Regions from separate parts of the Thioalkalivibrio sp. ALE30 genome, predicted to be linked through region 3. Evidence: predicted binding sites of a transcription regulator. Region 3 holds the regulator's gene; each other region holds the start of a gene.

Region 1 (7,114 bases), on a different contig from region 3:
ATCGAATGGGCGCAGCGGAAGATGGTATTAAGGGCCTCCGGATCGCCGCCGTCCAGCGCCAGGAGTTCGGTCTCCATGCGCTCCAGCCCCTCGAAGCTCTCCTCGAGAAAGGCATCGACGAACTGGGCCATGTCGATCGACATGACTAGCGCAGCACCCGGTTCACGGTGTTCATCAGCTGGTCCGGGTCGAACGGCTTGACCAGCCAGCCGGTCGCACCCGCCGCCTTGCCTTCCTGTTTCTTCTCCGGGCCGGCCTCGGTGGTCAGCACCAGGATCGGGGTGAACTTGTAATCGCCCAGCTTGCGCAGTTCGCGGGTCAGTTGCAGCCCGTCCATGCCCGGCATGTTCACGTCGGTGATCACCAGGTCCGCCTTCGTCCCCTGGGCCTTGCCCAGGCCGTCGTTGCCGTCGCGCCCCTCGGTGACCTCGTGTCCGGCCTGCTTGAGGGTGAATGCGACCATCTGGCGCATCGAGGCAGAATCGTCCACCACCAGAACCTTAGCCATTGTGTTCTCCTGAATCGGTATCGTGTTCCTGCCCCGCACGCGCGGCGGCCGCGTCCGCACCGAGCGCCTGGAAGGCCTGCGTTAAGACGGCGCTTGCTCCGTCGATCGAAAAGCCCTGCGCATGGCGTGCCGCGCTGTGGCGTGCCATCAGCAGGACCTGAACCCCGGCGGCGTCGATATCGGCCACGGTCGTCGCGTCCACCTGAAGGTCCTCGCCGGCATCCAGCGCCACGCGCAGCTCCTGCCAGCAGGCGGTCGCGGTGTCGATGCGCAGGCGTTCGGGCAGCGCTATGGTGGTCATCGCCGTTACCTTTCCGTGAATTCGTTCACACTGTACAGGAGCTGTACAGATATTTCCCAGCTCCTTGTAAAAACTTGTACGGCTGCGGGTGGGAAAACTTGAGGACGGATTCACATGGAAACGTCGGCAGCGCGCTGGACTTTCGTCGCGCCAGTGTGACCAGATGCCGTGTGCGCCCGCGCAAGCCCGCTTTTTCCATGCAACCTTCGACCCCGGTGAGATGCTGAGATGGAGGCCCGTTCGCTCTACCGACTACCGGCCGACCCGGCGGCCCGGCAGGCCTCCGCGGCCTGGCTGCGGACCGCCGCAGCCCGGGGGCCGGTGCTCTGGGTGGGGCGGCATGTGCCCGACGGCCTGCCGCACGTGGCGCCGGCACAGGTCGGGCACTGGCTGGGCCACGAAGTGCAGGCCCTGGTGTTCGAGGCCGGGGATCCGCTCGCCGTGGACGCGCTGGTCACCGTGGCCGGGCTGCTGCGCGGCGGGGGCACCCTGGTGGTCCTCGACGGGGTCACCGGTGCCGGCGCATTCACCCGGCGCTGGCGGACGGCGCTGGCCGAGGCGTGGGTGCGGACGCCCGCATCGGCGGAGGGGTTGCCCGAGGTGCCGGACCGTCCGGCGCCTGCCTTTGCGTGGACGCCGGATCAGGCTGCGGCGCTGGATCGTCTCGCGCATCTTGGTGCCGACGAATGCCTCGCGCTGATCGCCCCGCGCGGTCGCGGCAAGTCGACCCTCCTGGGCGAGTTCCTCGGCGGGACACTCCGACACGGCGGGCCCGCGATCACGCTGACGGCACCGAGTCCACGGGCCGTGGGTGCCCTGCTGGCGCGCGCCCGTCGGTGGGTCGACACGCCGGAGCGTCTCTATCGGGCACCGGATGTCCTGCTGGAAGCGCCCGAGCCCGTGGATACCCTGATCATCGACGAGGCAGCGAACCTGCCGGTGGAGCGCCTGCTGCGCCTCGCCCGCCGTGCCCGGCGCCTGGTGTTGTCCACCACGACCGGCGGCTTCGAGGGGAGTGGCCAGGGCTTCCGGCTGCGTGCGCTGCCGGCCCTGGAGGCGGCGGGCTTCCGGGTGCGGTTGCAAGCCATGGCGACCCCGGTGCGCTGGGTGCCGGGAGATCCGCTGGAGGACTGGCTCGATCGGCTGTTCCTGCTGGAGGCGGAAAGCACGAGCCCGTCCGCCCAGGCCGTTCGCCTGCGCTGGACGACCGGGGCGGCCCTGGCGGGTTTGCCGCAGACCCTGGAGGCCGTGACGGGCCTGCTGGCGGATGCGCACTACCGGACCCGTCCGTCCGATCTTCTGCGCTGGCTGGAGGACCCCGGCGTGCGCGTGCTGTGCATGGAGGGCGTGACGGACGGGGCGCTGTTCGGCGTCGCACTGATCCAGGAGGAACCCGGCCTGGATCGGGCCCTGGCCGAGGCGGTGTGGGCGGGTGAGCGCCGTCCGCAGGGGCAGTTTCTGCCCTGCACACTGGCTGCTCTGGGGGGCTTCGAGCTGGCGGCGGAGCGTACCTGGCGCATCCAGCGCATCGCGGTGCACCCGCGCTGGCAGGGGCGGGGCCTGGGCGGCCGCCTGCTGCGGGCGGTCGCGGATCGGGCCGTTGCCGAACGGGTGGCGCTGCTGGGGGCGAGTTTCGGACTGCAGCCCGCGTTGCTGCGGCTCTGGCAGCGGGAGGGCTACGTTCTGGTGCGCGTGGGCACCCAGCCGGACGCGGCCAGTGGTCAGGTCAGTGGCGTGGTCCTGCGCGCCCTCCGGCCCCGCACGGCCTCCGGTCTGCAGCCAATCCAGCGCGTCTTTTGGCGCGACTGGCCAGTCTGGCACCCACGCTTCCTGCCGGCATCCGCCGCGGCCATGGTGAGTGCGGTCCTGGAGGAAACGGCCCGGCCGTTGGCGGAGTCCGACCCGGCCACCGATCTCGCGGAGGTTCGAGCCTTTGCGTACCGCGCGCGGCCGCTGGAATGGGCGTTGCCGGCCCTGTTGCGGCAGCTGGAAGCAGCCCCGCCGGCCGATCCGGAAGGCCGCCTGCTGGCGGCGACCCTGGCCGCGCCCGTTGACTGGGATCAGCGGGCGCGTGAGCTCGGGGTGTCCGGGCGGCGCGGCGTCACCCGCAGGCTGCGCCGCGCCGCCCGGACCTGGCTGGAGGTACGTAGCCCGTAGCCCGTAGACCGGGTCAGAGCCGGAACTGCGCCAGGGCCTGCTGGATCTCCTTTTCCACCTGCTTGAGCTCGTCGGAGGCGGCGCTGACCCGGTCGGCGGTGTTGGCCGACTGATCCGCCTCGTCGGAGATCTGCACGATATTGCGGTTGATATCCTCGACCACCGTGCTCTGCTGGCGCGAAGCGACCGCGATCTGCTCGGTCATCTCCACGATGGTGGTGACCGACTGCCGGATCTGCTGCAGGGCGCCGTTGACCTCGGCGGTATGCTCCATGGTCGACTCGGCCTCTTCCTGACCCTGTTCCATGGCCTTGACGGCACTGGTGGTGGCGGTTTGCAGGCGCGAGATCATGGACTCGATCTCGTCGGTGGATTCCTGTGTGCGGGTCGCGAGCTTGCGGACCTCGTCGGCGACCACCGCGAAGCCGCGGCCATGTTCGCCGGCGCGGGCGGCCTCGATGGCCGCGTTCAGGGCCAGCAGGTTGGTCTGCTCGGCGACCCCGCGGATCACCTCGAGGATGGTCCCGATCTGCTTGGAGTCCTCGCCCAGCTTGGAGACGGTCCCGGCGGCCTGCTCGACGGTGCCGAGCAGCGAGGCCATGGACTCGATGTTCTTCTCCATCACCTCGGAGCCATTGTTCACCGCATCCCCGGCTTCCTGGCCGGCCTGGGAGGTCGCGTCGGTGTTGCGCGCGATCTCCTCGGCGCTGCTTTGCAGCTCGTTGATCGCGGTGGCGACACGCTCGGTCTCGTCGCGCTGGCGCGAGACCGCCTCGCGGGCCTCGTAGGCCTCCTGGTTCAGGTTCTCGGTGGCGCGGTTGAGTGTCTCGGTGCTGCCGCGTGCGTGGCCGATGGCCTGGGCGATCTTGTCGGTGAAGCGGTTGAACGCACGGCCGAGCTGGGCGGTTTCGATCAGGCCGTTCTCGTCCAGACGGCGGCTCAGATCGCCATCGCCATCGGCGATCTCCTCGAGCGCCGCGGTGGAGTGGGCCAGCGCGCGCCGCACGACCAGGATGATGAACACCGCGCCGGCCAGCCCGAGGATCACGCCGATCAGGGCCAGGATGCCCTGGGTCGTCTGGGTGGCGCGCATGTCGGCGGTCAGGGCGGCGGCGCTGCGTTCGGCGCGGGCAGTGATGCGCTCGCTGAGTCCTTGCAGATGATCGCGGGCCTCGACCAGCAGCGGGCCGATCTCGGTCCGAATCAGGTAGGCATCCTGCAGGGCCTGTTCGCTGCCGTGGATCTCGATCAGGTCGTCCAGCGCGGTGTTCTGGGTATCCAGGGCCATCTGGAAGTCTTCCAGCGCGATCTGCTGTTCGAAGTCGAGATCGTCGAACTGGTCCATCAGCTGCGCGGTGATGTCGTTGGTGCGGGTCGAGAACAGGCGCACGTTCTCGCGGAAGGCGTCATCGCGGAAGGCGATGAACCCGCGCAGGTTGGAGGTGACCTGGACCACCGACATGCGCAGCTCATGCAGGGTGTCGAGACGGTCCCAGGAACGCTGGAAGCGCGGCAGGGCCATCTCGGCGTCGATCATCATGTTGGTCTGCTGGGTCATCTCGCGGCTGGCCGGGTTGGCCCGGGCGTTGGCGATTCCCAGGGCCGGCATGTTCTCGGCCGCGTTCTCCGCCACCTCGATCAGACGATCCTCGAAGCTGGCGAACTGATCCACCAGGCGGCGTACCTCGGTCGCGCTGGCGGCGAGTTCCTCGTCGGCCGCGATGACCGGATTCTCGTTCAGGGCCCGCGTGGCCGCATCGAGCTCGCGCATCGCGTTTTGCCATGCATCGCGATGCGACTGCTCCTCGCTCATCAGGTAGAAGCCGAGAAACGCCGCGCTCTCCTGCAGCAGCTGTTCGACATCGTTGACCCGGGCGACGGCCGGGTAGTCGGCCTGCGTGAGTTGCTCGACCCCCTGACTGCCCGTGCTCATCGCGCGCAGTGCCAGCAGGGAGTTGATGATCAGGATGGCGACGACCAGGCCGAACCCGGCAATCAGCAGCCCCCGGATGGAGAGTTTGTCCAGCATGCGATGACTCCTTCAGCGCGCCCTGTCCCGGGCGCTTCGCGAACCGGCCGCGGTCTCGGAGAGCGCGGACCCGAAAGGTGGCTATTCAACCCCTGTTACGGCAGACCCCCGGCAGAGTTGAGGGGTGGCCGGAAACCCGAGTGTAGACGCGCCGACGCTCAACCGGATTCCAGCTGCTCCCAGCGCTCGAAGCAGTGGGCCAGCTCGGCCTCCACGGTCTCGAGCCGCGCCTGCAGGTCGCGCATGCGTTCGCCGTCGCGCAGGGCCTCGGGATCGGTCATCGCCGTGGTCAGTTCCTGTTGCTCGGTCTCCAGGGCCTCGATCCGGGCCGGGAGGGCCTCCAGTTCGCGCGCATCCTTGTAGGACAGCTTGCGCGGGGTCGCCGGAGCGTTTTCCGATGTCTGCGGCGATGGTTCGGGAGCGGGCTCGGCCCGCGGCTCCGGGGCGCCGGGGCGGGCGGCGGCCGCGGTTTCGCCCTCCAGCAGCCGCCGCGTGACACGTTCGGGCAGGTCGGACCAGCCACCCACGAACTCTTCCACCGATCCGTCGCCCGGCAGGACCAGGGTCGAGGTCGCGACATTGTCCAGAAACGAGCGGTCGTGGCTGACCACGATCACCGTCCCGGTGTACTCGATCAGGAGCTGTTCCAGCAGCTCCAGGGTCTCCACATCGAGGTCGTTGGTGGGTTCGTCGAGCACCAGCAGATTTGCCGGGCGCAGGAACAGCTTGGCCAGCAGCAGGCGATTGCGCTCGCCCCCGGACAGCGCCGACACCGGCTGGCGGGAACGTGATGGCGGGAACAGGAAGTCTTCCAGGTAGGACAAAATGTGCCGGCTCTCGCCATTGACCATCACCCGGTCTCGCCCCTCGCCGACCGCGTCCTGCACCGTGGTGTCCTCGTCGAGATGCGCGCGCGCCTGGTCGAAATAGGCGATCTCCAGCTGGGTGCCCAGCTTCACGTGACCGGCCAGCGGCTCCATCTGTCCGAGCAGGCCGCGCAGCAGGGTCGTCTTGCCCGCGCCGTTGGGTCCGACGATGCCCAGGGCATCGCCGCGTTGCAGCAGCAGGTTCACGTCCCTGACGATGGGTTTGTCGTAGCCGAAATCGGCGTGTTCCGCCTCGATCACCAGCCGGCCCGAACGCTGTTCCGGGCTCAGCTTCATCTTGACCTGGCCGCTGCGTTCGCGACGCTCGGCGCGCTTCTTGCGCAGGGCCTGCAGTGCCCGCACGCGCCCCTCGTTGCGGGTACGCCGTGCCTTGATGCCCTGGCGCACCCAGGCCTCCTCCTGCGCCAGCTTGCGGTCGAACTCCGCGCGCTGGGTGGCCTCGGTCTCCAGGCGTTCGGCCTGACGGCGGCGGAATTCCTCGATCGACGGCGGATGTTCATACAGCTGCCCGCGGTCCAGCTCCAGGATGCGGGTGGCTACACTCTCCATGAACTGGCGGTCATGGCTGATGAAGACCACGGTCAGGCCGCTCTCGAGCAGGAACTCTTCCAGCCAGCGGATCGCGGCCACGTCGAGATGGTTGGTCGGTTCGTCGAGCAGCAGCAGCTGCGGGCGCTGCACCAGTTCGCGTGCCAGCCAGACCCGGCGCTTGAGTCCGCCGGATAGGGCGGCGAACTGCGCCTCGGGGTCCAGGCTCAGGCGGGAGATGGTGGTCTCCACCCGGTTCTGCAGGCTCCAGCCATCGATAGCGTCGAGCTGCGACTGCACCGGCCCCATCTTCTCCAGTGCCTCCATGTCGCCGCCGGCCGCGGCCTGGCTCAGGTGGTGGAAGCGCTCCAGCAGGCGCCCGGCCTCGCCCAGGCCCTCGGCCACGACATCGAACACCGTCCTTTCAATGCCCGGGGGCAACTCCTGGGTCAGGTAGGCGGTGGTGAGGCCATCCTGGCGGGTGATCTCGCCCGAATCCGCCTGTGCCTCGCCGTTGAGCACTTTGAGCAGGGTGGACTTGCCCTCTCCGTTGCGCCCGGCGACGGCGACGCGCTCGCCGGGTTCCAGGCTCAGGTTGATGCCGTCGAGCAGGGCGGCCATGCCGTAGGCCAGGTGGATGTTGCGCAGGGTGAGCAGTGCCATTCGAGTTCCGGTCGCGAGCGAGTGTTGTAGCGGGCGCCAAG
Region 2 (7,114 bases), 180 kb from region 3:
CGGGGTGTCCGCATTGGCGATGTTGGAGGCCAGCAGCTCCATGCGCTGGGCGCGCACGTTGACCGCCTGCGGCAGGATGCCCATCGCCTTGTCGAGAGAGAGACTCATCGTTTCCGTCCTGTCCGCCCGTGGCGGACCCTCGCTACCAGAACCGGGACGCAGCCATTGCGGCCCTTTGCGAGGAGACCGATGCAATCGCTATGCCAGCGACGGGAATCCGTCTCGGCTGGGGACGCCCTTAGCGGGAAACGTGGGAAGGGGGCAATTCGAGTCGCGGCCGCATTGCGCGGGCGTTTCGGACCTGGCGGCCCTGCGACGGAGGGGCGTCAGGATTTGAGCCGGAGGACCGAGCCGTAGTCGGTGCGAACCGTCTCGAAGGCCTTGGTGTACGGGCCGGCCGTCTCCGAAGCGCCAAGAAACAGATAGCCGCCCGGATTCATCTGCCGGGCAATACCGTCAAGAACCTGTCGCTTGGTCTCGCCGGAGAAATAGATCAGCACGTTGCGGCAGAACACCAGGTCGAACTTGCCCAGTGCCGCGTAGCTGTCGATCAGGTTGAGCTTCTGAAAACGACAGCGCCGCTGCACCTCGGGAACGACCTTGTGGCCGTCCGTCACGGTCTCGAAGAAGCGCGCGCGGCGGCTCTCGCTCAACCCGCGCACAATACTCAGGCCGTCGTAGACCGCCCGCCGGGCGTCATCCAGGATCTTCTCCGACAGGTCCGTCCCCAGGATGGATACCGGCACCTTGCGCGGGGGGCGGGATTCCTCCCACTCGGAGACGACCATGGAGATGCTGTAGGCCTCCTGGCCACTGGAACAGCCGGAAGACCAGACCTTGATGCTGCTTCCCTTCGCAGCCAGCTCCGGCAACAACACATGCCGGAGGATCTCGAACGGAAAGCCATCGCGAAACCACGAGGTTTCGTTGGTCGTCATCGCGTCGATCACACGGGTGCGCAGCCGCGGATTCGGGGCTTGCCGCATCGCGTGCAGGAGCTCCGGCACGCTCTTGAAGTCGAACTCGTCGAGCAGCCGGGACAGTCGGCTCGACACCAGATACTGACGGCTGTCACCCAGCACCAGGCCGCAGCAGTCCTGCAGGAAGCGGGAAAACTCCTCGTAATCGCGGGAATCGATCACCGGTTCATCCCCGAGCACAGTCCATGGTGATTAGCATCCTGATGACGAGTCCTTGACAGCGGCGCCCGCGCCACGAAACGCAGGGGGAATCCCCGGTAGCGGGTTTCAGTATACGGTGTCGCAGGCGGGACACGACACTGGGCCCTTGTCGGCCATGTGACGCCGCCCCGGCCTTGCCGGGCGGCAACCCCGTTCCCCCCGGCGGTCATTCGACCTGTTGATCCTCGCGCCCGGTCTGGTCGAGCACCGCGTTGGCCAGTTCGTCGGGGTTGAATTTCGAGAGAAACGCATCGGCCCCGGCGCGCTTGACCATGTCGGTATTGAACTCGCCGCTCAACGAGGAATGCAGCAGCACCTTCAGATCTTTCAGGGCGGGATTGTCCCGGATCCGCGCCGTCAGCGTATAGCCGTCCATGCGTGGCATCTCGATGTCCGAGATCACCAGCTCGATCTGGTCGCGAACCGGGCCCTCCCCGGCCTTCTGCTCCAGGAAGTCGAGCGCCTCCTGACCATCCTTGAAAACCTCGTATTCGAACCCGAGACCGCGAATCGCCCCCTCGATCTGCTTGCGCGCCACGACCGAGTCGTCAACGATCACGACCTTGCGCCCCCCCGCTGGCGTGGCGTCCGCTCGGATGGACTCGGAGACCTCGGTCGGCAGAGGATTGACGATCGAAAGCACCCGTTCCACGTCGATGATCTCGACCAGCTTGTTGTCGATCTCGGTGACCGCGACCAGGAAGGACTCGCGCCCCGTACCACGCGGAGGGGACTTCACATCCTGCCAGTTCACATTCACGATCCGGTCCACGGCCGACACCCAGAAGCCCTGCACCGAACGGTTGAACTCGGTGACCACCACCTTCTGGTCGCCGCTGTCGCTGGCACCGGCCGCGCTGCGCAGGCCCATGGCGCGCGCCAGATCGATAATCGGCACCGTGCCGCCCCGCAGCGTAGCCACACCGCGCACCACACTCATCGACCCCGGGATCTGGCGCAGCGGCGGCGACGGGATCACCTCGCGCACCTTGAACACGTTGATTCCGAAGGTCTGTGATCCACCCAGGTGGAACAGCAGCAGTTCCATCCGGTTCTGACCCACCAGCTGCGTTCGCTGGTTCACATCGTCAATGAATTGACTCATGGTGCTGCTCTCCTTGTCCCGCGCCCATCTGCCGCGAGCCGCTCCCGGGAGGTCAGTGTGCACCGCGCACCCCCGGGCTGTCATTTGCAATCGCCTGTATGCGCCTTCTGGCGCCGCTTCCCAGGGATAACGGCATTGAACGCCGGGCCTTGAGTCGGGCACCGCCCGGACAACTGGCATCAAACCTGCATAGCTTCGGGTCCGCGAACGGACGCGGCAGACCCGGGGTATTCCCTCGGGCGGCGAGGACCGGCATATGCATCCACATACAACCTGTACATCACGCTGCATCCCCATGGGGCTCATGGCTCTCGTGGCGTGGTTCGCGCTCTCCGTGCCGGCCCACGCCGAGATCCACCCCGTTGCGGAGATCCGCGCGGCCGCGGAACAGTTTCTGTTGCAGGAGCTGGACGCCGAACATAGCGACAACATCAATATCGAGATCGGCCAGCTCGACAACCGGCTCCGGCTGGCCTACTGCCATGACGGACTCAACGCCCGTTTCCCGCCCGGCGGCCGCCGCGACGGCAATACCGCGATCCACCTTCAGTGTGCGGGCCCGGTCACCTGGCAGCTGTATGTCCCGGCCACGGTGGAACGTTACGCTCAGGTGCTGGTGGCCAGTCGCAACCTCCCTCGCCAGCACACGCTGACCAGCGGCGATCTGCGCTTCCAGCGCATCGAGACGTCACGCCACGCGGGCAGTTATCATGAAGACAAGTCGGCCCTCATCGGTCAGCAGACCCGGCGCAGCATTCGTCCGGGCCAGATCATCGGCACACAGCACGTCACCCAGCGCGAGATCGTCAGCCGCGGCCAGCGGGTCACGATCCTTGCCGAAAACGGCTCGATCGCCATCCGCATGCAGGGCGAGGCCCTGGAAAACGGCAGCCTCGGGGACCGCATCCGGGTCAAGAACACCTCGTCCGGGCGCGTGGTCGAGGGCGAAATCCAGCCCTCCGGGCACGTCCGGGTGACACTTTGATGCCGACTCTGTGATCGGTGTTACAAAAACCACCGCCACAGGGCTACAGTTTCAGCACACGCGGCCGTAAACACTTGCAGCACAGTTACAACGACAGGACGGCACAATGGATATCAAGGGCCTCAATACGAACAGTCTGCGCCCCGACGGCCAGAGCTCCACGGTCAAGGGCCGCGAGGACTCCAGCGGCGCGCCCAACCGGGCGCAAGGGTCGGATAGCGCCGCGACCACCGGTAACGATTCGCTTACCCTGACCGGCGCCGCCCAGGCGATGAGTTCGGCCGCCAGCGCCGGCGAGAACGCCCCGTTCGACGCGGCGCGTGTGGCCGAGCTGCGCGAGGCGATCGCCAGCGGCAACTACCCGGTGGACAACGAACAGCTGGCCGACCGCATGATCGACCTCGAGCGCCTGCTGCGCTAATCACGGACCTCACCGATGAACACCGACACGCGCCATCGCCTGCTGCGCTCCCTGGAAACCTCGATCCGGCTGGCCCACCAACTGGAAGAGGCCCTGATCCAGGAGACCCGCGCGGTCGAGGCGCGCACCCCGGAGACCCTGCAGGAGGTCGTGGCGACCAAGCAGGGGCTGCTGCAGGAACTCGAGACCGAGACCCGCCAGCAGCGCGCTATCGCCGAGGCCGCGAGCGAGTCATTCACACCCGAGGGCATGGCCCGCCTGCTCTCGCGCATGGACGACGGTGCCGTCCTCAACGATCACTGGCAGGCCCTGCGCCAGTCCATCGAGCGCTGCAACACCCTCAACCAGGGCAACGCACGCCTGATCGATCGCGATCGCCAGCGCGTGGAGCTCTCCATGCAGATCCTGCGCGGCGAAGAGGCCGGCCCGGCGGCGACCTACGACCCCTACGGGCGCACCCGCCCCAACACCCGTGGCGGACGCCGTATCACACAAGCCTGATGCAGCTTATTCGCACCGATGCTGGCATTTCGGATGCTCGACCAGTACCTTGCGTCCTCACACCCAGCTAACGTCACGGACGCATGGACGAAACCGACTACACGGTCGACAAGCCGGACCGGATCGCCGGCATTCTCAAGGACCTGGACCACAAGCTCACCCTGGTCAGCGTCCGGCTCGACGCCGACGGCCCGCTGTACACTTCGGCCCTGGTCCGGCTGGACCCCGCCGCGAAGGAACTCTTTCTCGACGAACTGAATCCGCCGCGCGCGCACCAGCATGTCACCTCCGGTATGCCCCTGCGGGTATTCGCCGCGCTGCGCGGCGTGGCCGTACGCTTCTCCACCACCGTGGCCCGGATCGAACATGAAGAAGGCGGCGCCCTGTACGCCTGCCCCTACCCCGAAACACTGGAGCATCTCCAGCGCCGCGAAACCTTCCGCGTTCACATCCCCATGGCCCAGCGCCCGCAGATCGAACTGCGCGCGCCCGGCTGGAAGGACCCGGTCATCGGCGAGCTCGTCGATCTCTCGGGCCAGGGCATGTGCATCGAGCTGGCCACGGCCACGCTCGACACGCTGGAGACCGGCACCACCCTCGCGTTCACCAATCTGCTGCTCCCCGACGTCAGTGAGCGGCTCTCGGGCGACCTGCGCCTGGCCAACCGGCGGCGCAGTACGCGGGAGGGCTACGAATACGCCGGCTTCGAGATTGTCGGGATGACCCAGTGGCTGGAGCGCCAGACCAACCTCGCCTTGCTGCATTACCAGCGCGAGGCGCGTCGCCGCTCGATGGAATAGACCCGCCCGGACAAACTCGGACGTCAGACACAAAAAAGGCCGCTACAAGCGGCCTTTTTCATGCTTCCTGTTTGGTCGGGACGGCAGGATTTGAACCTGCGACCCTCTGCACCCCATGCAGATGCGCTACCAGACTGCGCCACGCCCCGAAGCCGCGAACTATATCCGATTCCCCGCCGTCACGAAAGCACCCAACACCCTCAAAGCGAACCGAGCGACTATCACGGTGATCGCGATCCGCACGGGCATTTTATTCACCACGGAGAGCACAGAGGGCACGGAGAAATGACTTGGAAACACAAGGCGGCGACACGGTTTCCTAGACGCGTCCAGCGAGACGACACACCCAACGCCCAAGACTTGGATCAGCGCCTCCTTAACGACCTTCTCCGTGAACTCCGTGCCCTCTGTGGTTCAAAAAGACTTTCTGAACGCGGGCACAAGGAAGGTCAGGCGCGGAGCGTGCGCAGTACGGACTCGAGCTCGGAGATGGTGTCCTGGATGATCTGCTGGGCCTGCTGGCGATCGCCCTTCGCCTCGTCACCGGAGAGCTTCTGGCGGGCCCCGTTGATCGTGTAGCCCTCCTCGTACAGCAGAGCCCGGATCTGGCGGATCAGGATCACGTCCTGGCGCTGATAGTAGCGGCGGTTCCCGCGGCGCTTCACCGGCGCCAGCATCGGGAATTCCTGCTCCCAGTAGCGCAGCACGTGCGGCTTGACCTGGCACAGCTCCGCCACCTCGCCGATCGTGAAGTAGCGCTTGCCCGGGATCGCGGGCAGTTCCTGGTGGTTACTCGCCTCCAGCATAGCTCTCTACCCGCTCGCGCAGTTTTTGCCCCGGGCGGAAGGTAACCACGCGTCGCGCGGATACCGGGATCTCCTCGCCCGTCTTCGGATTGCGTCCCGGACGCTGGTTCTTGTCGCGCAGGATGAAGTTGCCGAAGCCCGAGAGTTTTACACCTTCGCCTGCTTCCAGCGACTGGCGCATCTCCTCGAAGAACATCTCGACGAATTCCTTGGCCTCGCGCTTGTTGAGACCCAGTTCCTCGTTTAGCACGGCGGCAAGATCCGCCTTGGTAACAGCTGCCATCGCCTTATTGTCTCAGGGTTGCGTTGAACCGGGCCTGGAGATGCTGCATCACCGCGTCGGTGACGCCAGCCACATCCTGTTCGCCTAGGGTGCGATCAAAAGCCCGTAAAATCAAGCCCAAAGCAAGGCTCTTCTCGTCCGGATTCAAGCCCTTGCCCTGGTACAGATCAAACAGGCGGACATCCTGCACCAGCTCCAGGTCCAGCTCCCGGATGGCCGCCAGCACGTCGCCGGCGGCGACCGATTCGCCGACCACCACCGCCAGATCGCGCCGGATCGACGGATAGGGCGACAGCGGGCTGAACTGGGCCACCGGCGCGCGGGCCACGGCGACCGCGTCCAGGTCGAACAAGTAGACGGGCTCCACGTCGAATCGCTCGCACAGGGAGGGGTGCAACCGCCCGACCCAGCCAATCGCCTGGCCATCCACCAGGACGCGCGCCGACTGACCATCATGCAGCGCCGGGTGCCGTTCCATACGGAAGCCCAGCTCCCCGGAGAGCCGCTCGCAGAGGGTCTCCACCACCCCCTTCGCGTCAAAGAAATCGATCTTCCTCGGGGCCCCTTCCCAGTGCTCCGGTGCCGCCCGGCCGCCGAGCAGACCGGCCAGGCGTGCCTCCTGGCGCAAGCCCGAGGCATCCGGGACAAACCGCAGACCATGCTCGAACAGCCGCAGATCCGGTTGCTGGCGAGCCTGGTTGTACGCCGCGGTGGTTACCAGTCCCGGCCACAGCCCGGGGCGCATCACCGCCAGGTCGGACGAGATGGGATTGGCCAGGGCCAGGGGTTCGACGTCCGGATAGAACGCCCGGGCCGTGTCCGCCGCAACAAAGCTGAAGCTGATGATCTCGTGAAACCCGCGGCGCGCGAGCCCGTCGCGCAGTGACCGCAGGGCATTGTCCGGGGTCACCGGCGCCACGGGCGTCGGCAGGGTCTGCGGCAGGGCATCGTAGCCGTGCACCCGCGCCAGCTCCTCGATCAGGTCCTCTTCGCGTTCCAGATCGAACCGCGCGCGCGGCGCCCGCACCGACC
Region 3 (7,114 bases):
AAGGGCGTGCGGCGCAAGCTCTCGCAGGAGCTGGGATTCCTGCTGCAGCCGGTGCATATCCGCGACAACCTCGAACTGAGCCCGAATGCCTACCGCATCAGCCTGCTGGGCGTGACCGTGGCCGAGGCCGAGGTCTTCCCCGAGCGCGAACTGGCGATCAATCCGGGCGAGGTGTTCGGGACGGTGCCGGGCACGCCGACCAAGGACCCGACGTTCAATCTGGATGCGCTGTGGATAGACCCGGCGGACCGCGACCAGGCCCAGGGTGCCGGCTATACCGTGGTCGACTGCGCCACGGTGATCGCGACCCATCTGTCACAGGTGTTCCGCGAGAACGCGCATCGCCTGATCGGCCACGAGGAGGCGCAGCACCTGCTCGACCAGCTGGCGCGCCATTCGCCGAAGCTGGTGGAAAACCTGGTGCCCAAGACGCTGTCCCTGTCCATCGTGCTGAAGGTGCTGCAGAACCTGCTGGCCGAGCAAGTCTCGATCCGCGACCTGCGCACGATCGCCGAAACCCTGGCAGACGAGGGGGTCAAGAGTCAGGATCCCGGCACTTTGACCGCGGCGGTGCGGGTGGCCCTGGCGCGCTCGATCGTGCAGGACCTGGTGGGGCCGGAGGACGAGCTGCCCCTGATCGCGCTGGATCCGTCGTTGGAACAGCTCTTGCATAAGTCCCTGCAGGGGAGCTCGGGCGGCACGGTTGGACTGGAGCCCGGGCTGGCGGAGCGGCTGCAGCGCTCGGTGGCCGATGCGGCCCGCCGCCAGGAGACGGCCGGACAGCCGGCGGTCCTGGTGGTGGCACCGGAGATCCGCTCCTGGATCGCCGGGTGGCTGCGCGGCGCGGTCCGCAGTCTGACCGTGCTGGCCTTCACCGAGATTCCGGACAATCGCCGGATCCGGGTGGTTGCCACCGTCGGCCAGGAAGAGTCGCAGAAGCAGTCCGCCTGAACGACACGATGAAGGGTTCCGCCGCGCGAGCGGCGCAGGAGAAAAAGCATGAACGTCAGACGATATCGGGCCCGGGACATGCGTGATGCGATGCGCCAGGTGCGCGAGCAGCAGGGCGAGGACGCGGTCATCCTGTCCAGTCGCCGGGTCGACGGCTGGCTGGAGGTGGTCGCGGCGCTGGAGGACGGCGCCGCGTCGGAGCCGGTAGCCGCGCAGGACGCGCCCGCGACGAGCCGCGAAGCGAGCACAACCGCCCGACCGGCCCGCGAGCGCGGCGCCGGTCAGGCCGCGGCGTCGTGGCCGGCCGACCCGGAGCTGACCGCCATGCGGCAGGAGCTGCGCGACCTGCGCAGCCTGATGACGCGCCAGTATGCGGAGAGCGAAGAGGCGCGCTGGGCGGCCCGCCACCCGCTGGCGGCGGAATGCAAGGCGCGCCTGATCGACCGCGGGTTCAGCGAGGCCCTGGCGCGCAGCCTGGCCGGAAGCATTCTCGATGACAGCTCGCCGGAACAGGCCTGGGAACGCCTGCGGGCGCGGTTGTCGGGCGCGATTGCCACCCACCGGCCGGACATCCTGGACGAGGGCGGCCTGCTGGCGCTGGTCGGGCCCACCGGCGTTGGCAAGACCACCACGCTGGCCCGCATCGCGCTGCGCCAGATCCGCCGCATGGGCCCGGATTCGGTTACGCTGGTCACCCTGGACAGCCAGCGCATCGGGGCCACGCGCCAGTTGCAGGCCTTCGCCCAGATGGCGGGGATCTCGGTGCGGGTGCTGCAGAACGCGAGAGAGTTGCGCGAACTGGCGCGCCGCGTGGAGGATGGGCACCTGATCCTGGTGGATACGGCGGGACAGGCCCCGCGTGCAGTGGAGGACGAATCCCTGTTCGCGCACCTGCCGCCGGACATCCGGGCCGAGAGCTGGCTGGTGGTGTCGGCGACGACCCAGGGGAGCGCGTTGCGGCGGGTGCTGGAGGCATTTCGCAAGGCGGAGCCCTCGGCGCTGGTGCTGACCAAGCTGGACGAGGCCGAGGAGCTGGGCGAGGTCCTGTCCGTACTGCTCGATCAGCACCTGGGGCTGGGGTTCGTCAGCGATGGCCAGCGTATTGCCGAGGACTTTCACCGGGTCGATACCGGGTATCTGACCCGACTGGCCCTGGAGGATGCCGCCGATGAACCCGGGGCAGCGGCCAATGCCCGCGAGACCTGGGCGGCCGAGCGCCTGGCGGAGATGGAACCGCCGCGACGCGCGCGCGCCCAGGCACGTCCGGCACGGGCGGCGGAGCCCGCCACGCTGGAACTGATTCAACCGGTCGGGAAGGGGCGCTATGCCACGCACTAACAAGCCGTTGAAGGTCATCGCGGTTGCCTCGGGCAAGGGCGGGGTGGGCAAGACCAACGTATCGGTGAACCTGTCGGTGGGCCTGGCCCGGCTCGGGCGCGAGGTCATGCTGTTCGACGCCGATCTGGGCCTGGCCAACGTGGACCTGCTGCTGGGGATGCGTCCCGAGCGCACGCTGCACGACCTGGTGACCGGTGATGTGGACAGCCTGGAGGATGTGCTCGTCCAGGGGCCGGACGGGGTAAAGGTGGTGCCTTCGGCTTCGGGGATCGCGGCGATGGCCAACCTGACGCCGGCCGAGCATGCCGGTCTGATCCATGCCTTCAGCGCCTATCGCAAACCCCTGGATGTGCTGATCGTGGACACCGCGGCCGGCCTGCAGGAATCCGTGACGTCGTTCTGCCGCGCGGTCCAGGAGACCCTGGTGGTGGTCTGCGACGAGCCCGCCTCGATTACCGACGCTTATGCCCTGATCAAGGTCCTGCACCGCGATCATGGCCTGCGTCGCTTCCGCATGGTGACGAACATGGTCGACGGCCGCGAAGGCGCCGAGCGACTGATGCAGAAACTCAATACCGTCTGCGGCAACTACCTGCCGGAGGTGGTGCTCGACCTGGCCGGCTATATTCCGATGGATGATCACCTGCGCAAGGCGGTGCAGAAACGCGCGCCAGTGGTACAGCAGTACCCCGGGAGCCCGGCGGGGAAGGCCTTTGCCGAACTGGCACGGACCGTAGACCGCTGGCCGGTGGGCGGCGGTGACCACGGTGGCGTCGGGTTTTTCGTGGAACGGATGCTGCAGAGCGCATGATGACGACGCGTAATCGACTTTCCGGCTATCAGGCGGCCTCCGCGGCCAGCGGCGGGCACGAGGAGCTGATTGCCGATCACGTCGAGCTGGTCCACCGCATCGCCCATCACCTGATGGCGCGGCTCCCCGCCTCGGTGCAGGTGGATGACCTGATTCAGGCGGGCATGATCGGGCTGCTCGAGGCGGCGCGCCAGTTCGAGGGCGGCCAGGGCGCGACCTTTGCCACCTACGCCGGGATCCGCATCCGTGGCGCGATGATCGACGAGCTGCGCCGCAGTGACTGGACACCGCGTTCGGTGCACCGCAACAGTCGGCGTATTGCCGCGGCGATCCAGACCGTCGAGGCGCGCGAGGGGCGGGCGGCGCGTGGCAGCGAGGTCGCCGCCGAGCTGGACGTGCCGATCGACCAGTACTACGAGATGCTGCAGGATCACGCCGGAGCCCACCTGTTCGCCCTGGACGACCTCGGCGGGGGTGACGACGGGGCCGATCGCGTGATCGAAGGGCAGGAGGTGTCGCCGGCCCGCACCCTCGAGGCCGGTGAGTTCCGTCAGGAACTGGCCGAAGCCCTCGGCGACCTCCCCGAACGCGAGCGGCTGGTGCTGTCGCTCTACTACATCGAAGAGCTCAACCTGCGCGAGATCGGCGCCGTGCTGGGCGTGACCGAGTCGCGCGTCAGCCAGATCCGAAGTCAGGCCACCATTCGACTGCGCGCCCGCCTGGGTTCGTGGCTCGAAGACGGTACGGCTTTGCAGTTATTCTAAAACCCACCCTACGAATCCCGGAGTGACGTGTGGACAAGGGAATGAAGATTCTCATCGTGGACGACTTTTCCACGATGCGGCGCATTATCAAGAACCTGTTGCGTGATCTTGGCTTCAACAATACCCAGGAAGCCGACGACGGCAGCACCGCGCTGCCTATGCTGCAGAACGGGGATTTCGACTTTCTGATCACCGACTGGAACATGCCCAACATGCCGGGGATCGACTTGCTGAAGGCCGTGCGCGCCGACCCGAACCTCAAGTCCATGCCGGTGCTGATGGTGACGGCGGAGGCCAAGCGCGACCAGATCGTCGAGGCGGCCGAGGCGGGCGTGAACGGCTACGTGGTCAAGCCGTTCACCGCCGAGACGCTGAAGGAAAAGATCGACAAGATCTTCGAACGCATTGAAGCACAGGGATAATCATGGGCCTGTGACCGATATGCCCGACGCCCGTGGCACCGACCGCCGCGGGCGTCGTCCGAAACCTTCCGCGCCGTACCCGCAAGAGGCTTCTCATGACTGAACAGGAACACCCACCACGCGACGATCAGCTGGAGCTTGCGCGGCAGTTGGTCAAGACGCTGGAGGCGGGCGACGACACGGGCGCCCGGGCGCTGGTGCAGGATCTGGCGCGCCCCTATGACCGCGAACTCTTCGACGAGCTGGGCAAGCTGACCCGTGATCTTCACGAGGCCCTGCAAAGCTTCCGCGGCGATTCGCGTCTGGTCGAACTGACCCAGGCGGAGATCCCGGACGCAAAGGAACGCCTGAATTACGTGGTCACGATGACCGAACAGGCGGCCCACGACACCATGAATGCCATCGAGTCGAGCCTGCCGATCGCGGAGTCGTTCAGTCAGCAGGCGGCCGACCTGACGGCGAAGTGGACGCGCTTTCGCAACCGCCAGCTCTCGGTGGAGGAGTTCCGGGACTTTGCCCGCGAGCTCGACACGTTCTTCGCGCAGGCGGGGGAAGACACCGAGGAGCTGCGCCGGCTGCTCTCCGAGGTGCTGATGGCACAGAGCTATCAGGATATTACCGGCCAGGTGATTCGCCGCGTGATCCAGCTGGTGACCGACCTGGAAGAGAACCTGGTGTCCCTGATCCGGCTCTCCAGTGGGCGCATGGAGCAGGTCGAGGCGGCCGAGGCGTCGCTTGAACAACGCGAGGAGGATCGCGAGGCGGACCGCAAGGGTCACGGTCCCAGCGTGCCCAAGACTCAAGATTCCGCCGCGGATGTCGTTCAAGGACAGGACGAGGTGGACGATCTGCTATCGAGCCTGGGCTTCTAGGCAGTTCCCCTCATGCGAATGGCGCCACGCGACCGGAGAGACTGAATGGCCATCGACCCCAATGACGAAATCCTTCAGGACTTCCTGATCGAGGCCGGGGAACTGCTGGAGGGGCTCAACGAGCAACTCATCGACCTGGAACAGAATCCGGATGACCGGGATCTGCTGAATGCGGTCTTTCGTAGCTTCCATACCATCAAGGGCGGGGCCGGCTTCCTGAGCCTGGATCCCCTGGTGACCGTGTGCCATCACGCGGAGGACGTCTTCAACCTGCTGCGTAACGGTGAGCGGCGGGCGGACAGTCACCTGATGGACACCATGCTGCGGGTGCTGGATACCCTGAACGTGATGTTCGGGGACCTGCGCTCCGGCGTGGATCCCACGCCCGCCGAGGCCGACCTGGTGGAAAACCTCCGGCGCATGGCGAACAACGAGGACGTGGCGGCGGAGCCCGCCGCGCCGCCGCCCCCGGAACCCGAGCCGGAGCCAGAGCCCGAACCGCAAGCGGATACGGATGCGGAACCGGCGGCGGATGGCGAAGCGATGGTCGGTGCCGGTGACGAGATCACCGACGACGAATTCGAGGCCCTGCTCGACAGCCTGCACGGCGATCAGCCGCCGAAGCCCGTGGAGACGGACTCCACCGCGGGCGATGCGGCCGGAGAAGAACCGGCTGCGGAGGATGCGAGTGGCTCCGGCGACCTGATCACCGACGACGAATTCGAGAACCTGCTGGACGAGTTGCAGGCCAAGGGCGCCGGGCCGGCCGCTACCGGGGCAGTCCCCAGCCCCGCAGACGACGAACCTGCGGAAGCCCCGTCGGCGAAGCCCGAACCCGCCGAACCGGAGAAGGCCGCCGCGCCCGCCGATACCCCTGCAGGAGGCCAGGGCGGTGGCGGCGCGCGTGCCGGCGGCGGGGGTGCCGAGGGGGGCGGTCGGGCGGCCCCGCAGGGCGAGACTTCCGTGCGCGTCGACACCGAGCGCCTGGACGAGATCATGAACCTGGTGGGCGAGCTGGTACTGGTGCGCAACCGGCTGAGCATGCTGCGCTCGCAGCATGTCGATGACGAGCTGGGCAAGGCGATCAGCTCCCTGGCCCTGGTGACCTCGGATCTGCAGACCTCGGTGATGAAGACCCGCATGCAGCCGGTGAAGAAGGTCTTCAACCGCTTCCCGCGCGTGATCCGCGATCTCTCCCGCAATCTGGGCAAGGAGATCGAGCTGGAGATCTTCGGCGAGGACACCGACCTCGACAAGAACCTGGTCGAGGCCCTGTCGGATCCGCTGGTGCACCTGGTCCGGAATGCCGTGGACCACGGCATCGAGACCCCCGAGGTACGCGAGGCGGCGGGCAAGCCGCGCAAGGGGACCGTAGTGCTGGGGGCCGCTCAGGAAGGCGATCACATCGCGCTGCTGATCAAGGACGACGGCGGCGGCATGGACCCGCAGGCCCTGCGGCGCAAGGCCGTGGAGAAAGGCCTGATGGAACCGGCCATGGCCGAGCGCATGACCGATCGCGAGGCCTTCAACGTGATCTTCATGGCCGGCTTCTCGACCAAGACCGAGATCTCCGACGTCTCCGGCCGCGGGGTCGGGATGGACGTGGTCAAGACCAAGATCTCGCAGCTCAACGGCACCATCGAGATCGACTCCGAGGTGGGCGTGGGCACCACGCTGCGGGTCAAGCTGCCCCTGACGCTGGCGATCCTGCCCGCGCTGATGGTGATCCTGGATGGCCGGCGCTTCGCCATCCCGCTGGCGTCGGTATCCGAGATCCTGGATCTGGACCTGACGAAGACGCACTACGTGGATGACCAGGAGGTCATCATCGTGCGCAAGCAGGCTCTGCCGATTCATTACCTCAAGCGCTGGCTGAAGCCGGGCCACGAGCCCGAGCCGCGCAAGAACGCCCATGTAGTCGTGGTGCATACCGCCGATCGCAAGGTAGGTCTGGTG
Region 4 (7,114 bases), on a different contig from region 3:
CCCGGGCTCGTTCCAACGGGCGGGCAGAACGACAAGCCTTTGCGCAATGCGCCGGGTCTCGGCGCATTGCCGTCAACGAGGTAGGCAGGCGAATACGCGCCTTATTCGGTAGCGGCGTCGCGGGGCCACTCGCGAAAGCCTTCGCGAACGGAAAGGCAGCGGGTATACCCCAGGTCCCGCAGCAGCTCGGCGGCGCGCAGGCTGCGCCGGCCGCTGTTGCACAGGCACAGCAGGATCTGGTCCTGGGTGACGTGATGCCGGTTAATCAGGGAGATGAAGTGCTGGAAATCGCGATCGTCCGGCTCGTCCGCGTCCAGCAGCTCCTGCTCTTCCTCCGACAGGCCCCGACCCAGTAGCTGCTTCAGGCGGAACAGGGGCACCGGGACCGCCCCTTCCACCTCGCCCTCCAGTTCCAGCTCGAAGGGCTGACGGATATCCAGCAGCACCGCCAGACCAATATCCACCAGTTCGCGGGCCGCGTTGACGCTGATCTCCAGCTTTGGATCGTCCGTCTCGTTCACCATGCAGGCTCCTTTTGCGTCGGGGTTGTGAGGGCGCACGGGGTTCGCTTCAGCAGGCGCCCCTAGTTCCGATAGATTTCGCGAAACACCGCATGATTGCAAAAGGCCCGAAGCCCGACGCGCACGCGCGCTGGCCCTGCAGCGCCTCCACACACCAGTCCATGCCGCATGCATTGGGCCCCGTGGTTGTACGCGCCGGCCGAATCACCGGTCTCTCGCCTGCTCGAAGCGATTTTCGGGCACTATCGCAAGGGCAATCGTCCCCCATGGAGGCCCCCTTGACCGACGAGACTACCGGTGGAACCGAAGGCACGCTTCCCCTGCAACGCCTGGCCGGCTGGGCGCTTCGCGGCATCGCCGCCCTGACGGGCCTCGGCGGACTGCTGGCCTCGCTGGCCTTCTGGATGCTGGCGCAGGAGACACCGGAGCTCCCATGGCCGCACGTCTCCCTGATCCTGCTGCAGATCCTGTTCGGGATAGCCGTAGTCGCTTGGGTCGCGTTGTTGTGGCGACGCGCCCGGGCACTGGGAGCACTGGATACCCGGGACTATCCCGCCATCACCTGCGTTGTCGTCTGCATGCGGCTGGCGGGCGAGTTGCTGGCAACCGGCGTGGCCCTGTTCGCGCTGGCCCTGTCGGTGATCTCCCTGACGGCCGCAGAGCCCTTCGCGGGCGCAGCCGTTGCCGCGTTCGGGCTTGAAGCGGAACAGGTGGAAGCAATCGGCTGGGCACTGGCCGTGCTTGCAGCCCTCCTGTGGCCGCTGGCCGGGCTGTTTGCGGCCGGGATGATCCTGTTCGGGGCCTACCTGTTCGCCGACGCCATGATGGCCATGCTGGAGTACGTACGCGACCTACGGCGGATCCGCGAGACACTGGCATCGACCAGCGGGCGCGACCCGGAATGAGATGGCGGCCGGGCCAGGACCGCGGGTACCGGCCCGACCGGCGACCCACCACCTTGGGCGACCCTCGGCGCGGTTGATGTGGCTCAAGGTTTGGCGCGCGGGGCCGTTTCATCTGTCATCAGGGTAATGCCGCCGCCGGTGGCGTCCGCTGCCATGCGCGCGAACAAGGCGCGGCACCTGCCGGTAACACCGCAGCCGTCCGCGCACGACGCCCGCCCCCGGAATACCCGGGGCACGGACGCCTGCATGGATCGGCATTCCCCCGGCCCGGTACCTCGGGCTTACCCCTTCCAGGCCATACAAGGACCCGCCCATGAACCTCCGCTCGCTTTCCGTTCGATCCAAGCTGGTCATCACCATCGTGGTACCCGTGGCCGCGCTCCTGCTGCTGGCGGCCCTGGCCGCCCGCGGCACGGCCAATATCGAAGAAGGCGTGCAGAACATCTACCACGACCGGGTCGTGCCCCTGCAGCAGTTGAAGACCATCGCGGACAACTACGCGGTGCTGGTCATCGATGCCGTGAACAAGGCCGATGCCGGGCGCATGACCGCGGAAGAGGCCCTGGCCGACGTGCGCGAAGCGCGCACGGAGATCGCCACGATCTGGGAGGTCTACCTGGCCACGACGCTGACGCCCCGGGAACAGGAACTCGCCGATGGCGCCCGCTCCCTGTTCCGCGCGGCCAACGCCGACCTGGATCGCCTGGAGGCGGCGCTGGGCGGGATGTCCGGCAACGTGCAGGGCGAGCTCGATGCCTTCAACGGCCCGCTGTACGACAGCATCGACCCGATCAGCGACCAGATCACCGAGCTGGTCGATCTGCAGATCGAGGTCGCCGGCGCGGAGGCCGAACGCGTATCGGAGTTCTACACCCAGGTGCTGGTGCGCAGCGGCGCCCTGATGCTGCTGGTCCTGATCGGGGTCGTGATTACCGGGGTGTGGACCTATCGGTCGGTGGCGCTCCCGATCGCGCACATGCGCGAGACGCTGGAGGGGATCGCCGGCAACCATGACCTGTCACGCCGTGTGAATGTCGGTGCGGACGACGAGATCGGCGCAACCGCGACCGCCCTGAACAGCATGCTCGACCAGTTCCAGGACTCCATCCGCGAGCTGCGCACCCTGACCGACCAGATGGCCTCGGCCGCCGAGCAGTTGTCCGCGGTCAGCGCGCAGACCGACGGCAACATTGACCAGCAGCGTTCGCAGACCGAGCAGGTCTCGACCGCGATGAACGAGATGGCGGCGACGGTTCAGGAGGTCGCGCGCAACGCCTCCGATGCCGCCTCCTCCAGCCAGGAAGCCGACCAGGAATCCCGCGCGGGCGGCGAAGTCGTGCGCACCGTCGTCAGCGACATCGGGCGTCTGTCGGGCGAGGTCGCCACCATCGAGGAGACCGTGCGCAAACTGGACGAGAAGGGCCAGCAGATCGGCACCGTGCTGGACGTGATCCGCGGGATCGCCGAGCAGACCAACCTGCTGGCCCTGAACGCGGCGATCGAGGCCGCCCGCGCCGGCGAGCAGGGCCGTGGCTTTGCCGTGGTGGCGGACGAGGTCCGCACCCTCGCCTCGCGCACCCAGGACTCCACCGCCGATATCCAGTCGATGATCGAGGCGCTGCAGGCCGGCACCCGCGACGCCGTCACCGCGATGGGCCGCGGGCGCGAAATGGCCGAGGCCACCAGCAACGACGCCGAACGCGCCGGCCAGGCGCTGGAATCCATCGTCCAGGCCGTCGGCCGGATCAGTGACATGACCACGCAGATCGCCAGCGCCGCGGAAGAACAGAACGCCGTGGCCGAGGAGATCAACCGCAACATCTACGCGATCAACGACATCACCGGCGACACCGCCAATGGCTCGCGCCAGACCGCGACCGCCAGCCAGGAAGTCGCGGACATCGCCTCGCGCGTGCGCGACCTGGCCTCCGCCTACCGCATCGCGTAACCCTCGCATTCTGGTCACCCGCGAGGCCCGCTCCAGGGCCCGCGGGCCTGCCCCTGCAGGCGTTCAGATATCGTCCGGACTATCTGGTCCCGCGACGAGACCAGGCCTTCGCCGACAACAGAATTTGTGTTCGGCGCACGGGGAACTCCCACGTTCCTCGAGGATCGCATTCTCCAGCCGCCCGGGTCACGTCGTCATTCGATGACGTTTTCATGACCGCTCTCACTGTAATCGCATTCTAGACGCATTCTTGTTGCAATATGTTTTAGAATCTGCTTATTTTCTACTCTTCCACTTTCGAAACGATCAGGAGACTCCATGCGAGCCATCAAGACACTAGCCGCTTCCGCCCTTATCGCCCTTGCCGGTGCAGGCGCGACCGCACAGGCGGACGAGCCCTCCAAGCTGTTCGTCAGTGTCACCTCGGCCGATGATCACACCCAGTTCATGTCCATGGTTCTGGCCAACCAAAGCATGCGTCAGGGTCAGGAAATCCGTGTGCTGCTGTGCGGTCCTGCCGCGAAGATGGCGACCGAAGACTTCGACGGCGCCACCATGCAGCCGGCAGACCGGAATGCGCAGCAACTGATGATGAACCTGCTCAACAACGGCGCGACCGTCGAGACCTGCGCCATCTTCCTGCCGAACACGGACTACACCGAGGCCGACCTGCTTGACGGCATTACGCCGGCCGATCCGGAAGAAGTCGGTGCCTACATGGCTGATCCGAACGTGCGTTTCTTCTCGAACTGATCACTCGCTGGTAGTGATGACGAGGCCCTCTTCGGAGGGCCTTTTTTGTTGGTAGACCAGAATCCCAACAGGCCGCTTGGCCCGGTAAGATGTCGATTGTCCGGACCTCTTCGGTCCTCGGGTATACCCCGGATGCACGCCGACGACTACTGGGAGGAGCGTCGCTGTGAGACTCTGGTCGAAGTGGAAAAAAGGCGGGGCGCTGCTGGCCAACGTCCTGCAGCGCCAGGGAATCGACCCGAAGGCAGCCGCGGCACGGGATAGCTTCAAGCAGATCCTGGATGACGCCGAGGCCGAGGCCGACACGCGCCTGGCTCGCGAGCAACAGGACACAGGACCTCTGTCACGGGACGAGCGCAACACCCGCTGGGAGGCGCTGTTCTTCGAGGAGATCCGCGCCCGGGCCAGGGACTACGCACAATCCGCGCGCAACCAGCGCAAGAATTAACCCGACCACACTGCCAGGTCCATTTCGTGGCGCCCGTCGCGCTTCGTGCTACCCTCCGCCGCGTTTCCCGATCCACCGGTCCCGCCCATGAAATTCTTCCGCCTGATCAGCGTCCTCGAGGGTTTGTCGCTCATTACCCTGCTGTTTATCGCGATGCCGCTGCGCACCTACGCGGACATGCCCCTGGCCGTCACCTATGTCGGCTGGGTCCACGGCATCCTGTTCATCGTCTACGGCGCGGCGTCGGTGATGGCCAGCCACCTGAGCGGCTGGCCGGTTTGGAAATGGCTGCTGGTGCTGTTCCTCGGCGTGGTGCCCTTCGGCTTCCTCTACGTGGACTACCTGATCCGCCGCGAAACCACCCCCACCGGCAACGCCGAGACGGCCTGACGCGCGGCACAGCCCCACACGGCGTCATCCCGGCCTCAGCGAAGCGCAGAGCCGGGAGCGCCCACGCCGGCCTTGCCACCGACCGCGCCCGCCCCACCGGCGGAGACCCCGGATCACCGCTGCGCGGCGTCCGGGACGACGGAGCGCAGGAGACCCGACGTCAGGCTTTGTGCCTTGCCCTGCACGTCTGGTGGCGCAAGGGCGTCGGGCGCACCCCTTCCACGGCCGAGAGTGTCGACACCAGACGAGTCCGGGTCTGAGCGCGCGTGGTGCCGACCCGCGCCGGCTCAGTCTGCGTCGCGCAGGAGCTGCTGCTCCATGTCGACTATGAAGCCCGGCAGGGTGTCTAGATCGTGCTGATCACGCACGCCCTTCTCGCCCTCGCGCACCAGCGTGCCGCCCGGGTGGTCGTCGCTGTGCAGGAACTGATAGGTGATCTGACCCGGGTAGAACACCTCCACCTCGGTCCATTCCAGGTCGGCTTCGTCCAGGTCCCCATCGACACGGCGAGCGACGATGTCGGCCTCCCCGTCTTCCAGCCCCAGGGTCATCGGCAGCGAGACCAGGTGCCAGCGCGCGCCCGCGGCACTGTGAACCGCGAAGGCGACGTTGTAGGACGCGCCATGTTCCAGGGTCTTGCTGTCCCGGGCGTTGGGGGCCTCCAGCGTGCGGGTGAGTGCAATCCGCCAGGCGCCGTCTTCGTAGCCACCATCGGCACGGATCGCGCCGCGGCTGCCGCTCGGCTCCCGCAGGAACCGCTGCGGGATCACATCGCCTTCCTGCCAGTCGTGGTCCGGATCGAAGGCGATTGCGTTGCCCTCGTGGATGTAATAAGCATCGTCCTGGCCGTACTCGCGGGCGATCAGGGCCTCCCACTCCAGAGCGGGGGCTCCGACCTGCTCCGGATCGAACATCCAGGCAGGCTGATCGGCGTCGTCATCCCAGTTGGTCGTGAACATGCTGGTGCCCTCGGACGACAGGCGGTAGTGCAGCACGTAGTTGTTGTCCGCGTAGCCCATCGGGTGGCTGCGGTGGGAGCGCCACTGCCACAGGTCGAGGAACACACCGTCGGACTGCAACTGTTCCAGGGCCTCGTCATCGATGACCTGATCCCAGGAGACCTCTTCCGGATCCTCCGTGACGCGGGTCTGCGGGAGGTACTTGCGCACGTCGCTGCGCCCGAGGTCGCCGCCCAGCTTGGGATGCTCGCGAACGGCATCCGCGTCCACCTCGGAGGTCAGGCTGCGCATACCGTCGTGCGCGGTAATCCATCCGCCCATGCGGTCGAAACCCTCCACCTTGCCGTCGTCCAGCATCATGGAGATCCGGTCCTCGTACAGGCCGTGCTCGTCCGGCCCCGGGCCGCCGGATCCGTAGCGCACCCACTCGCCATCCTCGTAGCGCCAGACCTGGTGATACCAGCTGGGCGTATCGGTCTCGTACTCGTAATGGATGCGGAAGTCTTCGTCGTTATAGACCGCGGCGACCCGCAGAACCGCGCGGGCATCCTCTTCGGCGGGAATAAAGACATTACGATCGGTGTCCACGACACGGGGTTCGGCCAGCGCCAGAGCCGGGCAGGCGGCGGCGACCGCAAGGGCCATCAGCGTTTTCTTCATGTGGCTCTCCCTATATATGGCTTTGAAGATATTTTGAACTCCCTACGACCACAAGGGAATTAGCCAGTTCCTGCCGGGTGTCCCGACAGAGATCACGGCCAGAGGCCGTGCAACGCTGGCACCCGCACCCGGCAGGAGCCGCACACCCTCAACAAACCCTCAACGAAGGAGACCTGGATGGATCACCACGACGAAGCGTTTCTCCAACGCGCACAGGCCGCGCGCGAGCGCATCGAGGAAATTGAGCCGAAACAGGTAGACGGCCACCTGGCATCCGGTGCCATTGCCATTGATGTACGCGAACCGGAGGAGTACCAGAAGGGTAGCCTTCCGAACGCCCGCAACGTGGCGCTGGATTCCATCACCCGCCAGATCGAGGGGGTGGTGCCTGACAAGGGCGCTCCCCTGGTCTGCTTCTGCAATGGTGGCAACCGCGGGGCACTGGCGGCGGCCCAGCTGGTGGATATGGGCTACACCAATGTCCAGTCCATCGCGGGCGGACTGCGCGCCTATCAGGACCCGGATGACAC

What was found. The regulator FliA, encoded in region 3, starts transcription of late flagellar genes. The targets are predictions, from matches to a motif close to GCTAAAGTTNNNNNNNNNNCNGCCGATA.
Region 1: a site for FliA is predicted at 5,091-5,118, ahead of D107_RS0106470 (methyl-accepting chemotaxis protein). Genes of this name have one in related genera too.
Region 2: a site for FliA is predicted at 3,314-3,341, ahead of flgM (flagellar biosynthesis anti-sigma factor FlgM). Genes of this name have one in related genera too.
Region 4: a site for FliA is predicted at 1,508-1,535, ahead of D107_RS0103565 (methyl-accepting chemotaxis protein). Genes of this name have one in related genera too.

Annotation. Positions count from the first base shown of each region.
Region 1 is NZ_KB898170.1:328,533-335,646, forward strand. It holds gene D107_RS0106450 (chemotaxis protein CheA) at 1-143, opposite strand, end outside; gene D107_RS0106455 (response regulator) at 146-508, opposite strand; gene D107_RS0106460 (STAS domain-containing protein) at 501-809, opposite strand; gene D107_RS0106465 (GNAT family N-acetyltransferase) at 1,038-2,966, shown strand; gene D107_RS0106470 (methyl-accepting chemotaxis protein) at 2,980-4,995, opposite strand; gene D107_RS0106475 (ATP-binding cassette domain-containing protein) at 5,154-7,073, opposite strand.
Region 2 is NZ_KB898168.1:651,433-658,546, forward strand. It holds gene flgB (flagellar basal body rod protein FlgB) at 1-108, opposite strand, end outside; gene D107_RS0102970 (protein-glutamate O-methyltransferase CheR) at 327-1,142, opposite strand; gene D107_RS0102975 (chemotaxis protein CheV) at 1,348-2,286, opposite strand; gene flgA (flagellar basal body P-ring formation chaperone FlgA) at 2,582-3,271, shown strand; gene flgM (flagellar biosynthesis anti-sigma factor FlgM) at 3,378-3,692, shown strand; gene D107_RS0102990 (flagella synthesis protein FlgN) at 3,708-4,193, shown strand; gene D107_RS0102995 (flagellar brake protein) at 4,277-4,993, shown strand; tRNA gene D107_RS0103000 (tRNA-Pro) at 5,066-5,142, opposite strand; gene D107_RS0103010 (MerR family transcriptional regulator) at 5,443-5,799, opposite strand; gene D107_RS0103015 (integration host factor subunit alpha) at 5,783-6,082, opposite strand; gene pheT (phenylalanine--tRNA ligase subunit beta) at 6,087-7,114, opposite strand, start outside.
Region 3 is NZ_KB898168.1:466,473-473,586, reverse strand. It holds gene flhA (flagellar biosynthesis protein FlhA) at 1-951, shown strand, start outside; partial or broken gene flhF (flagellar biosynthesis protein FlhF) at 1,000-2,107, shown strand; gene D107_RS0102130 (MinD/ParA family protein) at 2,276-3,100, shown strand; gene D107_RS0102125 (RNA polymerase sigma factor FliA) at 3,097-3,864, shown strand; gene cheY (chemotaxis response regulator CheY) at 3,906-4,286, shown strand; gene D107_RS0102115 (protein phosphatase CheZ) at 4,382-5,158, shown strand; gene D107_RS0102110 (chemotaxis protein CheA) at 5,204-7,114, shown strand, end outside.
Region 4 is NZ_KB898169.1:103,571-110,684, reverse strand. It holds gene D107_RS0103575 (rhodanese-like domain-containing protein) at 102-524, opposite strand; gene D107_RS0103570 (hypothetical protein) at 800-1,426, shown strand; gene D107_RS0103565 (methyl-accepting chemotaxis protein) at 1,740-3,374, shown strand; gene D107_RS0103560 (DsrE family protein) at 3,693-4,127, shown strand; gene D107_RS0103555 (hypothetical protein) at 4,294-4,575, shown strand; gene D107_RS0103550 (DUF3817 domain-containing protein) at 4,663-4,965, shown strand; gene D107_RS0103545 (ethylbenzene dehydrogenase-related protein) at 5,253-6,584, opposite strand; gene D107_RS0103540 (rhodanese-like domain-containing protein) at 6,762-7,114, shown strand, end outside.